2 regions of the Shewanella psychrophila genome follow, and region 1 is predicted to be linked to the other one. Evidence: riboswitches for the same ligand, from Rfam matches in the RefSeq annotation. Region 1 holds a riboswitch; the other holds the start of a gene.

Evidence for each region. A riboswitch is a leader RNA that binds a small molecule or an ion and turns the genes downstream of it on or off. The one in region 1 is predicted to bind cyclic di-GMP.
Region 2: it holds a riboswitch for cyclic di-GMP, as region 1 does, so the genes downstream of both, gbpA (N-acetylglucosamine-binding protein GbpA) here and sps_RS12690 (glycosyl hydrolase family 18 protein) in region 1, are expected to answer to the same signal.

The regions. Positions count from the first base shown of each region.
Region 1 covers NZ_CP014782.1:2,939,098-2,947,109, reverse strand. The annotation lists gene sps_RS12705 (MFS transporter) at 1-117, shown strand, start outside; gene sps_RS12700 (ROK family protein) at 199-969, shown strand; partial or broken gene sps_RS29300 (ROK family protein) at 1,003-1,098, shown strand; gene sps_RS12695 (M24 family metallopeptidase) at 1,620-2,837, shown strand; cyclic di-GMP riboswitch class I at 3,230-3,349, shown strand; gene sps_RS12690 (glycosyl hydrolase family 18 protein) at 3,499-6,090, shown strand; gene sps_RS12685 (glycoside hydrolase family 19 protein) at 6,229-7,929, shown strand; gene sps_RS12680 (FKBP-type peptidyl-prolyl cis-trans isomerase) at 8,000-8,012, opposite strand, start outside.
Region 2 covers NZ_CP014782.1:5,389,101-5,397,112, forward strand. The annotation lists gene sps_RS23480 (FtsX-like permease family protein) at 1-127, opposite strand, end outside; gene sps_RS23485 (ABC transporter permease) at 163-1,464, opposite strand; gene sps_RS23490 (ABC transporter ATP-binding protein) at 1,476-2,252, opposite strand; gene sps_RS23495 (hypothetical protein) at 2,445-2,861, opposite strand; gene sps_RS23500 (efflux RND transporter periplasmic adaptor subunit) at 2,872-4,134, opposite strand; gene sps_RS28590 (hypothetical protein) at 4,558-4,731, shown strand; gene sps_RS23505 (rhodanese-like domain-containing protein) at 4,767-5,117, shown strand; cyclic di-GMP riboswitch class I at 5,671-5,769, shown strand; gene gbpA (N-acetylglucosamine-binding protein GbpA) at 5,835-7,256, shown strand; gene sps_RS23515 (cytochrome b) at 7,472-8,012, shown strand, end outside.

The sequences.
Region 1 (8,012 bases):
TTGGGTTGGCAAGTGCTACTCATTATCTGCATTCCGTTTATCGGAATTCAGTTGATCTTGATGGCTTGGTGGAAATTCAACCAAAGCAAACTCTTAAGTGTGAAGGTGAGTGAATAACTCATTCTTAATTCAACTTAGGATATGTTAATATTTTGCTCATAAAAAATTCAAATGATACGTATCCCAGTGGAGTAACAGATGCAAACGATTACGGTGGATATAGGTGGAACCAAGGCATTATTTGAGATGCATTTTGGGGACAGAACCGAGCAATATAAGATCCCTACTGGCGAAGGCTTTGGTATAGAGAGTTTAACTAAGCAATTGTATGAGTTGGAATCAGACTATGGACTGGTGGATTATCGGCTCGCCATCGCAGTGCCTGGTTTAGTAAACAATAACCAGCTGATTTCGAGTAAGTCGCTGCCTTGTTTGAATGGCTTATCACGAGAAGATCTACACACCCAGGCTAAGACTATTCTGTTGAGTAATGATATCGATGCAGGTATGCACGCTGTGTTAAATCCTAAGCACGATTGTGAGTTATTGATCATGTGTGGCACCGGGATCGGAATGGCGATATCAATCAATGGGAAAATCTTCTCCGGTGCGAGTGGCTTTGCTGGTGAGCTGGGACATTGTCGGGTAATGACCGAATCAGGAGAGTTCGGTTTGGAGCAACTCGCCAGTGGTGACTCGATTAGAGTTCGTGGGCTCAAGAATCCGAAAGATCTCAACCGTGCAGGCAGATACTTGGGAATGGGGATTGCGTGGGCAATAAACTTGTTTAACCCCAATCGCATCTGGCTAGCTGGTGGCATGATGAACAGTTCAGATTACTACCTTGGGTGTGTCAGTTCACTCAAAGATATGGCGTTAACTGCACCGCTCTCAGAAGTTAAAATAGCTCGTGTCGATGATATGGAAACCTTAGTCTGCCGCGGATTAAAGGTGCTGTTGGATAAGTAGGTATAGAAAATCAGGGTTAACTCGATTGAACTGTTAACTGCACCATTCATTTCAGAAGTTAAAATAGCTCGTGTCGATGATATGGAAACCTTAGTCTGCCGCGGATTAAAGGTGCTGTTGGATAAGTAGGTATAGAAAATCAGGGTTAACTCGATTGAACTGTTAACTGCACCATTCATTTCAGAAGGTAAAATAGCTCGCGTCGACGATATGGAAACCTTAGTTTGCCGCGGATTAAAGGTGTTGTTGGATAAGTAGGCTTAACTTGATTATGAACTGTTAACTGCACCATTCATTTTTCAGAAGTTAAAGTAGCTCGCGTCGACGATATGGAAACCTTAGTCTGCCGCGGATTAAAGGTGTTGTTGGATAAGTAGGCTTAACTTGATTATGAACTGCTAACTGCACCATTTATTTTTCAGTGAGCGTGATACTGTCTTATTGCGCTTATTCCCTTCTCTGTGACAGTCATTTCTTTTATTCTGAAAATATTTCTACTGACCCTTTGTATATTTTATGCTAGAAAGTAGCTCTGATTTCAGTATCGGCTTCTCGCCTCACATAAAGGCAAGTTTCAAAGCTGATCAAAACATAAAATCTGACAAGGCATTAGGCTTTGAATCTTAGATAAAATATAAAAGGGTAATCCTATGACCTTAGGTGTGGGCGGTTCGACCGCAATGCAAGAGTTGGCAAAACTGAGTGATATGACCAAGGGCACTAAGCCAATCTCTAAGAGTGAATATGGCGCGCGTATCAAGAAGGCTCAGGAACTGATGAAGTCTCAAGGACTTGAAGCCATTTATATCAATGCTGGTACTAACTTGTATTACTATACGGGTACACGCTGGTATGCTAGTGAGCGTATGGTTGGCGCCATCATTCCTGCCGAAGGCGAGTTGGAATATATGGCTCCGGCATTCGAGGTCGATACACTATTAGGTTATATGGTTATCGAAGGTAAGGTGAATACTTGGCAAGAAGATGAGAGTCCTTTTGCCCTGTTCGGTGAAGTGCTCAAGCAGATGGGCATAGATAAGGGTAAAGTCGGTATCGATGAGTCTGCCGCCTTCTTCATCTTCGATGGTGTCCGTCAGGAACATAGTCAGTTCGATTATGTTAATGCTAAGCCTGTGACAGCAGGTTGTCGCATGATCAAATCTGATACCGAGCTGAGCTTGTTGCAACGCGCTAAAGATATGACTCTTGAAGTACATAAAGCTGTGGCGCGTATTTTGCGAGAAGGCATCACAGTCGGTGAAATTGAAGCTTTCATCAATGATGCTCACAAAGCCGTGGGTGCCCCTGCTGGTTCTTATTTCTGTATCGTGTTATTCGGTGAAGACAGTGCCTATCCCCATGGTGTTAAGTCGCCTAAAGCGCTCGATCTAAATGATACGGTTCTGATTGATACTGGTTGTCAGCTTCAAGGCTATAACTCAGATATCACCCGTACCTTTGTGTTCGGTAAACCAAGCGATCGTCAGCGTGAGATTTGGCAACATGAGCAAGATGCTCAGATTGCTGCATTTGATGCGGCTAAGATTGGTGCAACCTGTGCTAGTGTCGATAGAGCGGCCCGTGATGTGCTGGAAACTGCAGGTTTTGGCCCTGGCTACGATGTGCCGGGCTTGCCACATCGAACCGGTCATGGTGTCGGCTTAGACATTCATGAATGGCCTTATTTAGTGCTTAATGACCAGACCCTTTTGGCTGCTGGCATGTGTTTTAGTAATGAGCCTATGTTATGCGTACCTGGCGAATTTGGCGTGCGTCATGAAGATCATTTCTATATGACAAATGAAGGCCCTGTGTGGTTCACCAAGCCAATGTTTTCCATCGATGATCCTTTTGGGTATGAAGCTTGAATTTAGGTATCTAGTCGAGAGGGGGCGAGTCGCTAAATCTAGTTATTAGAGGCAAAAAATACAGAGCGGGTATTGCCTAGAGTGATCCCGCTTTTTTCTTTGTTTTTATCCGAAGTTTTTCTCTGTTTTAATCCGATAAATTTGTTTTTTCGATGTTATTTTATTCAATGTATTGTCAGTTTTAGTCATCTTTCCTCAAATCGTATTTAGTGAAATATTCCTGTTTAGATATATTCCCCTTCTTAAAATATTGTCAAACGTTAGATTGTTAACTGTTTAAACCATTAATAATCATAAGCTTGTGTTAATGTAAAACTAGGTGTTGCATTTATGTTTAATTTAAGACTATGCTAATTAAGTGATGACAGCGTTGTCATTCACCAGTGCAAATTATGAATGAAAGGCAAACCAATCGAAAGGTTGGGACGCAAAGCCTCCGGTCTAAGGGGATAGTGTTGAGAAGGTCGTTCTCTCAATGTTATCGAAGTACCTATGATAGCGGGGATGTTTCAGGTATTTCTTCGTGTGATGTCTTGATGAAAAGAGCCCTAAACGGTCCGTCATCGAGAGCATCCATGGTATTAAGAATAGGCTAGTATCCTGTTCACGCTTTGTTTGCCTTATTGATTATTTTAAAAATAAAAAGCAATAAGGACACCCTATGTTTAACACTAAAATCTCATCCGCCGCACTCGTCGTGGCTAGCGTACTCGCCTCATCGGCATACGCATCGGTTCCTGGTAAGCCAACTATCGGTTGGGGCGAAACCAACTTTTCGATTATTGAAGTAGACCAAGCAGCCACAGCATATAACCAACTCGTTACCGTTAAAGATGCCGCTGAAGTGTCTGTTAGCTGGAACTTGTGGTCAGGTGAGCTGGGTGAGACGGCTAAGGTGTTATTTGATGGGGTAGAGGTCTGGTCGGGCACTTCTACGGCGTCGGGCGCCGCGACATTTAGTGTCAATCAGGGGGGGCGCTATCAGATGCAGATCCAGCTATGTAACGCTGAGGGATGTACGCTCAGTGATGCTAAAGAGATCATCGTCGCCGATACCGATGGTAGTCACTTATTGCCCTTAGAGACTCAGCTTGGGGAAAACAACAAACCTTACGCTAACAAGTCTGGCAAGGTGGTAGGCAGTTATTTTGTCGAGTGGGGCGTTTATGGTCGCAAGTTTCCCGTCGATAAAGTGCCAGCACAAAACCTTACCCATATTTTATATGGCTTCACCCCCATCTGTGGTGGCGATGGTATCAATGACAGTTTGAAGGAAATAGAAGGCAGCTTCCAGGCTTTGCAACGTGCTTGTAGTGGCCGCGAAGACTTTAAGGTGGCAATACATGATCCATGGGCAGCAGTGCAGATGCCACAAGCGGGTGTTAGTGAATTTTCAGATCCCTATAAGGGCAATTTCGGTCAGTTGATGGCGCTGAAACAAGCTCAGCCCGATCTTAAAATATTACCCTCTGTGGGTGGCTGGACACTGTCAGATCCTTTCTATTTCCTAGGCGATAAAGTTAAGCGTGACCGTTTCGTGGCTTCGGTGAAAGAGTTTTTACAGACCTGGAAGTTTTTCGATGGTGTGGATATCGACTGGGAATTTCCTGGTGGTAACGGCGCGAACCCAAATCTTGGCGATCCCGCGACCGATGGCCAAACCTATGTGCTCTTGATGAAAGAGCTTAGGGCTATGCTAGATGAACTGAGCGCAGAAACTGGCAGAACTTATGAACTAACATCAGCTATCAGTGCTGGCGCAGAGAAGATTGCCCTGGTGGATTATCAGGAAGCTCAGCAGTACATGGATAACATCTTCCTGATGAGTTATGACTTTTACGGCGGATGGTCAAATACAGATCTTAACCATCAAGCGGCGCTTTATGCTGCGAGTTGGAAACCGGATACCAAAAATACCACTCAAATCGGCGTGAATGCGCTACTTGCCCAAGGTGTGACTCCTGAGAAGATAGTCGTCGGTGCAGCCATGTATGGTCGAGGCTGGACTGGTGTAACAGGTTATCAAGATGGCAATCCTTTCACGGGAACGGCAACGGGCAAGGTTAAAGGTACTTGGGAAGATGGCGTGGTCGACTACCGTCAAATTGTGAATGAGTATATGGCTGGTGAATGGCAATATCACTATGATGAGGTTGCCGAGGCTCCCTATGTATTTAAGCCATCTACCGGTGACTTGATCACCTTCGATGATGCTCGCTCGGTGAAGGCTAAAGGCCAGTATGTTACGGCTAATCAGCTAGGTGGCTTGTTTGCCTGGGAGATAGATTCAGATAATGGTGACATCCTTAATGCCATGCACGAAGGACTCGGGCATGGAGAAGGCACTACGCCTCCGGCTAACAAGGCGCCTATCGCCAATGCGGGGAGTACACAAAGTGTCACTGGCCCCAGTGACATAGTACTCGATGGCGGATTGTCACGAGATCCTGAAGGGTTAGCGCTCACTTATGTTTGGAGTCAAACATCAGGCCCGGCAGTGACCTTAGTCAATGCCGATATGGCTCAAACTAGTTTCAGTTTAAATGCTACCGACGCCGATGTGGTTTATGGTTTCTCACTCACGGTTACAGACCCTGAAGGTTTATCTACTTCGGCGACGACTTCGGTGACTAATATGGCCCCTCAAGCTAACCGAGCGCCAGAGGTCTCATTGAATGCCGCTGTATCGGTGGATTCGGCTAAGCAGGTCAGTGTTGGTGCTACTGCCAGCGATGCCGATGGTGACAGTCTTACTTATAGTTGGACAGTGCCAGCTGGCTTAACGGCAACTGGGCAATCATCAAATACCTTAGCGGTGACAGCACCTGCAGTGACAGAAGATACAGTTTATACCTTAAGCGTCTTAGTATCCGATGGTGCACTGGATGCCTCTGCTCAAACTGTGTTGACAGTGAAAGCGCCAACAACTGGCGGCTGTGACTCGAGCGATCCCGATGCTGGTAATCATCCGTCATGGAAAACAGCCATCATCTACAATGGTGGCGATACCGTGAGCCATAGCTGCTTAGTTTGGAAAGCGAAATACTGGACTCAAGGTAATGAGCCAACAGTGACGGCGGGTCAATGGGCGCTGCAGAGTAATGTTGAAATGGGGTGGAATGCTGGAGTGGCCTATAACGGCGGCGAGCAGACAACTCATAATGGACATACTTGGCAGGCTAAATGGTGGACTAAAGGTGAAGAGCCTGGCGTTGCCGATGTTTGGGATGATCTTGGTGTTACAACCAATTAAGTCGTCGTTCTTATTCTCATAAGGGGGAGCAATCCCCCTCTTTTCCTTTGAACAGACCTAAATATCAGATCAGGCATTTGAGCCAGGTTAATCATTATCTATCTTGTGCGTGTGTCTATATTTAGGTGGAGAGTTCCTATGAAACATCATCAATTAGCCATTTCTATCCTAACATCTGTCATGGCATTTCCCCTGTTAGCTGTCGAACCTGTACATTTCACCCAAGCCGAGATTGACGCTAAAGAAGCGGAGTTGACTGACTTTCCCTTGATGCGGGCGGTTAAGTCATCCATAGCGACCAGAGATAACGCTATCGTCGAGGCTGTTACCCCATTAAACGCTAATAATCCAGACAATGTCAGACGCCTCGAATCTGTATTAAGTGAAGCGCAATTTGAATTTCTGTTTCCGGTTCGAGCAGCCGAATACACTTACCTTGGTTTGTTACAATCCGCGGCTAAGTTTCCAGCTTTATGTGGCTCTTACACCGATGCCCGTGATGCTGAAGCAATATGTCGTAAATCATTAGCGACCATGTTTGCTCATTTTGCCCAAGAAACCGGTGCCCATGATAAGTGGATGACAGAGCCTCAATGGCGACAAGGTTTATATTGGGTGAGGGAAGTTGGTTGGGATGAAACCAAGCATGGTGGTTACAATATGGAATGTAATCCTGATATCTGGCAGGGACAGGTTTGGCCTTGTGGTACCTTTGATGATGGCAGCTACAAGAGCTATTTTGGCCGTGGGGCAAAGCAGCTATCTTATAATTATAACTATGGGCCCTTCTCTGATGCCATGTTTGGTGATGTGACAACACTACTGAATAATCCCGAAATGGTCGCCGATACCTGGTTAAACTTAGCCAGCGCAGTGTTTTTCTTTACCTACCCTCAGCCACCTAAAGCTTCCATGTTGCATGTTATTGATGGTACCTGGCAGCCCAATGCCAGAGATGTGCAAAACGGCTTACAAGCCGGGTTTGGCATCACCACCCATATCATCAACGGTGGAATTGAGTGTGGCGCTGGTAGCGAAAAACCTCAGTCCCTCAACCGTATCGAATACTACCAAGCGCTGGCGCAGTATATGGGAGTGCCCATTGAGGCGAATGAGGAGTTAGGCTGTAAAGATATGAAACCCTTTGACACTCAAGGCGCAGGAGCCATGCAGATATACTGGGAGCAGGACTGGTCCTATATCCCGGGTAATCCCAATGGTGGTAAGAGCTATGCTTGTAAATTGGTTGGTTATCAGACGCGTTATAGTGCATTTAAAGGTGGGGATTATGTACAGTGTCTTCAGCATTTCTTCCCGGAGATAGTGATTGATGACTCGGGTACACCAACGGATCCCACAGATCCGGTCAATCAACCACCGCAAGTACTGATCCAAGGTCCCTTAGAGGGAGATGCTGGCACTGTGATCCCACTCTCGGCTGCTGAGTCTAGTGATCCTGAGGGAGGCGCTTTGAGTTACCAGTGGCAGCTACCTGTTGGCGGCAGGGCTCCGGCACTTAATCTAGTGAACCTTGAGTTGACCTTACCAACACCAAGTAGTAGTGAGAGTGTCTCCGTGATGCTCACGGTGACAGATGAGGCGGGGGCGACTGCTGTTAACTCTCATAATGTCTTGGTTAAGGTTAGTGGCGAGACCCCACCAGATGGAGCAAGCCCTTATCAGGCGGGCTACGCTTATGTTGCGGGGGATATAGTCAGTAATGCTGGTGGTTTATATGAGTGTAAACCTTTCCCCTATACAGCCTGGTGCGCGGGAGCAGCATGGGCCTATGAGCCGGGAGTCGGAGCCGCTTGGGAAGATGCCTGGATAGCCAGATAATCATAAGCTTTTGAAAGTAAAAACGCGCCCTGGAGGCGCGTTTTTACTTTTGTAGAGGTCGCGTAGGAGATCAATCTATACTG
Region 2 (8,012 bases), 2.5 Mb from region 1:
TTCGCTCGCTGATGATAAAGCTGGCATTCGCCACAATCGCAACAGAAAGAATGATCTGTATCAGCAATAAAATCGGGCCGCTCTTACTGCGCATCAATGTATTGATGATAGGTTTAATTTGTAACATGTAAAATTCCTTTTGCTGACTTCACGGGCAGCCTTTTACTGACTCTTAAGATGAACGCTTGGATTCGTAGAGCAGATACGCCAGGCCGGATAAGTGCCGGCAACTAAGGCCGCGCAGATCGCAATAGCTGGTGCGATTATCCACATGCTTGGATCCAGATTAGTCAGAGAGTTTTCCAGATCGAAGCGTGCCGACAACATAGACAATGACATCCATGCCCAGATTAAGCCCAATACACCACCACAGAAGCCTATCAACCCCACTTCAACCATGTGCTGAGCAAATATTTGACGGCGGCTTGCTCCTATGGCGCGACGAACGCCGACTTCCGGCGCTCGCTTAAGAAACTTAGCCAGCAATAGTCCCAACATGTTCACCAGACAGACCAACAAGAAGAGCGCGCTAAGACCAACCAATATCTTATTGTCTTCGGGAACCACTTCATTCAGTTCCAGCCACTGAGCAACATTTGAAAGCTGAGCCGCGGCCTCAGGGCTATCGAATCGACCCAATAGCTGCTGCTGTTCTACATAACGCGTCAGCCACTGTGCATATTCATCACGCTGTTTATCATCAGTTAACTCGACCCAATATTGTATCCAGTGCATCTCTGAATTAAGGCGATCACTATAGGTATTGATAGAATCCCGCTTCCAACTTTGATTATTACCCCAACTCTGAAACTCCTCGATAGGTGCAAGAGAGAAAGGTACAAACAGCTGTGCGCTATCTGTGAATGCCCCTGTGGTCACATCGTAATACTGAGGACTGGGATTCCAGATCTTGATCACTCCAACAACCTGATAAGGCTTACTGTCTAAGAACAGAGTCTTACCAATACTGTTTTCCCCTGAGAATAACTTTCTATTCATTTCTTCATTAATCACCACCTGATAAGCCGCTTCGGTATCGACACTCTTATCCCAGGCTCTACCATAGAGGAAAGGCACAGAAAACATCTCGAAAAAATCGCTATCAGTCACCCGTACAGTTTCTAATAGAGGTGATAAATCAGCATCTTCTGTCTGTATCGCCAATCCAGTGACGAACATAGCCGTTTGGCGTACAGGCAGATCACTCTTACGTAAGTTAAATGCATCCTGATAGGTCACTTGGGCATTAAACTCTTTCCAGGCATCCTTACCCTGACTCCAGAGCTGGACAGCAATAAGCTTGTCTGAACGCTCTCCTGCCGGATTAACAGACATGAGCTGATAAACGTTAAGGGTGGTGATGGTAATACTGATACCTATTGAGATAGCGAGTACCATCAATAATGACAACAGAGGCGTCTTCTTAATACTGCGCCAGGCTAAATCGAGATAATAAAAAAACATGGTCGCTCTCCTTAGCTAGCAACTTGTTGAGTCTGCTTTGACTCATCAGTATCTTTGTCTAAATCGGAAGATCCACCAGTAACCAGGTGCGGCTTTTCAGTTCCTGCACCGCCTTGATACATGGTAAAGTCACAAACTTGGCCATCGACAATCTGAATGTTACGTTGAGCTCGACGTGCAAGCTCAGGATCATGAGTCACCATGATGATGGTCGTGCCAGCTTTATTGATATCTTCCAACAACTCCATCACCTGACGTGCCATCATGCTATCTAAGTTACCTGTTGGCTCATCGGCAAGCAGGAATCTTGGCTCACCAGCAAGGGCGCGGGCAATAGCCACACGTTGCTGCTGACCACCGGACAGTTGTGATGGCAGGTGCTTCATACGTGCCGCCAGACCCACTTGCTCTAATGCATGTTGCACACGGCGCTTACGTTCTTTAGCGTTGAAACCACGATAACGCAGAGGCACCTCAACATTTTCAGCTAAGTTAAGGTCAGGGATTAAATTAAAACCTTGAAAGATAAAGCCTATTTTCTCGTTACGAATAGCTGCACTCTTGTTGTCACTCAAATTGGAGATATTGACGCCATCGAGGAAGTAGTCCCCGTGGGTGAAGCCTTCCAGCAGACCAGCAATATTAAGGAAAGTAGTTTTACCTGAACCCGATGGTCCTGTGACCGCTACAAACTCACCTTCTTTTACTTCGAGATTAAAATCTCGCAGTGCATGAGTCTCTACTAAGTCCGTTTTAAATACTTTACTGATGCTTTTCATCGATAACATTTTAATATTCCCTGTTTTATCGTTTAATTCTTTATGAGCTTTAAGCTACGGGCTTCGAGCGTCGAAACTTTCTCTGCCAAGTCTGGTACTCGTGACTCGCTGCTTTATTGTCTGCTTTCAATTGTAGGAGCGGCTTTAGCCGCGATGCTACCGGTTATGTGAGCTTTCCCAGCTAAAGCCAGCCCTTGAGATTTAATCTAAGGCGCACTCGATAATTCCTATGATTAACTTCTGCGTAAAAATGCCTATGTCTGTCAAGAAGTTCCCTGTGTCTAAATCAGTGACTAAGCCAGTATTTACACCTGTGCCTAAGCCAGAAACTATGCCTGTGCCCATATCTAAATTTAAGTCTGTCGCAACATGAGAAACTTCAGTTAACACTGGGGTTGCTGGCGTCGTCATCTCTAACACGTTAAGGCCGAATACATACCAGTCGGCGATGCTCTGAGTCGATACCTGAACAGCAGCCAGCAGAAGCAATAATGCCGACACTGTGATGACTCTCTGTATGTTTAAGGCTGCTAATAAGCTGATGGCTCTACTCCCACTAAGGGCTTTCCGTGCGCTAAAGGCGCTTTGTAAATCACTAGTTTCAATTAATTTGTTCATCTTGCTCTCCCTAGCGTACTAACACTTGCTCAGCTTTGTTGAATGGCTGAATACTGGAAATCACCCAGACATCCCCCGCCTTGCCACCTTGCAACACTTCGATATGGCTCATGCTACGAGCCCCCAACTGAATATCAGTCTGCTCTGCAATATCACCATTCATGGCATAGACTTCTCTGCCACCACCGGTTGAAACAAATGCACCGCGCTTCACCATCAAGACATTGGGTCTGTTTTCCAGTAGCACCCTGGCAGACAAACGCTGGTTCTGACGAAGATGTAAACGATCATCTTGCTCAAACCTGACACGAGCCGTAACTTCACGGTTTCTCACCTCGGGTGAGATTGATGACAGCTCGCCAATCAGAGTCAACTCGCCGAAACTCAACTCAACGTGCATGCCCAAACCTAATTCGTCTGCATATGATTCAGGCACGGCTAGCTCTGCTTCAAAGGCACTCAAATCAACCACTGTGAGTATGGGTTGGCTTTGACCGATACGGGCTTTCTGCTCCGTTAACCAATTACCTATAATGCCGCCCACTGGCGCCTTGATATTTAAGGCAGCTACCTGACGTTCCAGCTCACTGACCACTAATTTCTGGCGATTCACTTCCGACGCCTTATTCTTTATTTCGAAGGTTAAGGTGTCTCGCATCAGCTCGGCTTCCTGCTTAGCATGGGCGGACAATAACTTGGCCTTATGCAAGTCATCTTTACCCTTCTCGAAATCAATTTTAGAGATAAGTTTATTTTCGATAAGCTCATCACCGCGGCGGCTTTCCCTGTCTGCAGCCTCAAGGTCGACCTTGGCCATATCTAAAGTTTGCTGTGCCTTAAGTTGCTCACGACGGGCATCGAGGCGTGCTCGTTCCAATGCGCTCAGCATGCCTTCTAACAAAGCTTCTTGCTGCTTAAGGCTGTTGGTCAACTTGTGACTCTCGATTGTGGCCACCACATCACCTAATTCGACGCGGTCGCCAGGCTTAGCCAGTAGTGTCACAGTGCCTTGGTCTGTGCTGTATAGGATGGGGGCGTTAGCCGCGACAATTTTACCAGTAGTGGCTATGTCTCTGGTCAGAGTGCCTTGCTCTAAGGTGGCAAATCTAAGCTCACTGCGCTTAATCGACTCACTGATCTGACTGCCGCCGACACTTGACCAAACCAGACCGGAAACTAAAAGCACTGCCGCCCCGGCCACTAAAGGCCACTTTAATTTCTTGCTCATATTTGGCTGAACCACAGTGTCCTGTCCGCTGGTATCCTGAATCATCATCTTATCCCTGTCCGCTTAGTGAGTGCTGTATCACTATCTTTCAATTAATCAATCTTGCGATGATATATACAAGGAGTGTGCCAAAAGAAAATATCCACTACCATTCAATGATTTATGATTGAAATTAAAAGTCGGACACAAAAAGTGTCCGCGGACACATGGAATAAGTGTCCGTTCATTTGCTCATTTGAGCAAAAATGTGTCCGATCATTTACTTAAATGGTCATTACTTGTGTCCGGCTTGTTATCGGACACATAAACACCTTGTCCGTTAACTAGCTCAGTGAAGGGCTTCTGGCTATTCATTACCAAGCACACCGAACAGTCCATCACATTTATCTAATAAACTGATTGCAAGCCCGTAAATAGTCCATTAGAATTTTCTCATGAACTTTTATCCATCAGTTTTGGGTACTCGATATGTCCACCAGCTCTCATCAATTCAGCCTAAGTACGGCAGTGTTTATTATCGATGACCCGATATTTAATGGCCTAGCCATCAGTTTGATATTCGGCATCATGATATCCACCCTATTAACTCTGGTGGTGATCCCTGTACTCTATTATGCAGTGATGAAAAACAGACTCAGCTAACCCAAACGCCCTAAACTCATAGAAGGAAAGCCAAGATGCTAAAAACAATCGCCGAACTTATCGCTGAAGCCCAAAGCACTGTCAATGGTATTAATGCACAGGAAGCCTCCATGAAGTGCAGTGAGCTCAATGGCATATTAATCGATGTGCGTGAAACATCCGAGAGTGCCCAACAAGAGGTAAAAGGGGCTATTCCTATTCCCCGTGGCGTACTAGAGATGAAAATGCTCAACCTCTATCCTGACGAGAAACAGGCCATCTTCGTTCATTGTGCATCAGGAGTCAGAGCATGCCTGGCAGCAGAGCAGTTAGTGAGACTAGGATATGAGAATGTGTGGGCCATCACCTGCAAAATAGATGCTGTGCGCGCAGCCAATCATCACTAATCGCTTCTGTCTGAGCCTAAGTACCATCTATAGACTTCATCATGCTCACTAACGCTGCTTTTATAGTTAAACTAGTGAGCCATGAATAAGATAGTGCTTATGGATACTGTTATTAATAAAAACCCTCTTGAAGAAACAACGATTAATTCGATGAACTCTAATTAAGCATACTTTAGCTCTTACTATAAAACCGGACATAGCTATACAAGTAAAAAAGCGAAAACCTTGAATAAACTATCACAAGTCAAAAAAATAACTAGTGCCGAAATATCAACGAAAAAATCGATTAATGATGCTTATAATTATCTTAAAAATAATAAAACCACTTATATCGCCTTAAACAATCAAGATAAATAACATTCTCAAACTGAATAAAAAACAACAAAAACCAACTAATGTAACAAGCGCTAATTTAGAGTATTTATTCAGATGAAACATATTGTAACGAGAGTAACAAAATAGCTTTAATTATTTAAATTTAAACTGTAGTTTCCCGCTTGCAATCAATCGTACGGTAAAGAAACACAAGCCCTGCGATATAAGAATGCAAATATTAGTCACTTGGCAAACTAGTTGAAAAACTAGGACGCAAAGCTTCCGATCTAAAGATATTAGTCAGTTAACTAATGTCCAAGATAGCGGGGTTGCAACTCACTGAAGTCATCGCTTCAGGCCAAACTGACTGTTCACAAATCTATCATTTAAATGGAAGAATTTATGACAGTAAATCAAAATCTCATTCGACTCGTTACCGTAAGTTCCCTGCTTGCCAGCACAGGCGTTATGGCTCATGCCTATATTTCAACTCCGGGTGCCGAAGCGCGCGGGTACATGTGTCAACTGGGTAAGAATAGCGACTGTGGTCCAGTTCAATATGAACCCCAGAGCCTTGAGGCACCCAAAGGCTTCCCTCAATTAGGTCCTGTCGATGGCAAGATAGCCAGTGCAGCACAGGGGAACTTCAGCGAACTAGATGAACAGACACCACTTCGCTGGACCAAAAATAAAATGGAAGCAGGCCCTATGACCATGACTTGGCATTATAAGGCTAAGCATAAAAATCAGGGGTTCGAGTATTACATGACCAAGCAAAGTTGGGACCCCTCTAAGCCATTAACCAGAGACAGTTTCGACCTGACACCTTTTTGCAGCATTGCAGGTGATGGTCAATTGACTCAAGACGACATGAGTCATGAATGTACCGTTCCTGAGCGTAGCGGCTATCAGATCATATTAGGGATCTGGAGTGTGGCCGATACAGCCAATGCCTTCTATAACGTAGTGGACGTCACTTTCGATGATGCAACACCAGCTGACTGGTCTCAAGCCGGCACCATATATCCTTCAAGAGATCTAAAAGTTGGTGATGCCGTGATGACTCGAGTATTCGATGAGCAGGGAGAGCGTGACGATCTGCAAACTCGAATAGAGATCACCAATGACTCCCAAAGTCAGACCAATGTTTGGTCATATGCCCTTGCCAACAAGATAAACGCCGAACACACAGATATTCAAGCAGGTCAGGTCAATGCCAATGGTCAGTTTATCCCTGTATATGGCACAAATCAGGTCTACGTCAAAAAGAGCAGTAATTTGACTAGTGTGCAGATCCAGATAGATCAATTGGTTCCCGACCTTGAGGTGAATATCACAGGTGTAGAAAGCAGCTATGACATTATAGACAAAGCTGTAAATATAAACTTCGATGCAGCCGTCTTCGGCGATACCATGGTCGTAAACGCAACCTTAACCAACCATGCTGGTACACCACTGGCCTATGTCCATGAGATCATCGAAGATAATGCCAGCCACAGTTTCGCTATGCCGATAGCAAACGCTGAGGTCGGCCATCATATCCTTAAGATCATCGCCAGCCCTAAAAATGGTGGTGAATATGTGCGTGAAAACTTAGACATCATGTTTAAAGAGCCAAGCTCTGGGGAATATGACTATAGCTTCCCTGAAGGATTAGGCTCTTATGTTGAAGGCACTAAAGTGTTTCAACCCAAAAATAATCAGATCTATCAATGTAAAGGCTTTCCATATAGCGGCTGGTGTAACATCTGGAATGAGAACGCTTCACAGTATGAACCTGGCGTAGGTAGTAACTCTACCGATGCTTGGGATCAAACGAACTAGCTTTAAATTTAAGATGTGAAATGCCCATAAAAAGCGATCATTAAGATCGCTTTTTTCATGCCTAATGAACAAATATCTAGACTAATACCAATCGATATAAAACGAATGCACAATTCAAAACTTCGAAGATAGTGCTGAGGGCGGCATAGCCTTCAGTTATAAATCGGAGACGTTCACATCTATTTCGTACTCTTATCTAATTTAAGGAAATAGCGATGACACATTCATCATTAAAAAACAAACAGACTCATTTTGATTTATTAACTCGATTTTTTCACTGGGTAGTTGCGCTTACCATTATTTATAATACGATTGCTGGATATACCATGTTCTTACTCGAAGATGCCTATCCTAACGTGTATCACTTCATTGGAGATATCAACGTATCCCTAGCCAGGGTAGTCGCAATAATATTTATATTTCGCTGGATATGGTCACACTTCAGATATGAGCCAACTTCAAACTGTGATCTTCCATTACTACAACAAAAAATAGCCAAACTTGTTCATTCAATTTTATATTTAAACATGCTTATCGTTTATTTATCAGGTTTTCTAATGCTAGAAAGTAGCTTTAAAATATTTTGGTTACTTGAATTACAAAATCCTGTGAAAACACCTGAAATAAACCATTTATTTTTTATGGTTCACCGATACAGCTGCATCTGTTTAGCTTTATTTGTGCTAGTTCATATCGCTGCGGCGCTTAAGCATCACTTAGTAGAGAAAAATAATGTACTCATCCGCATGCTAGGAC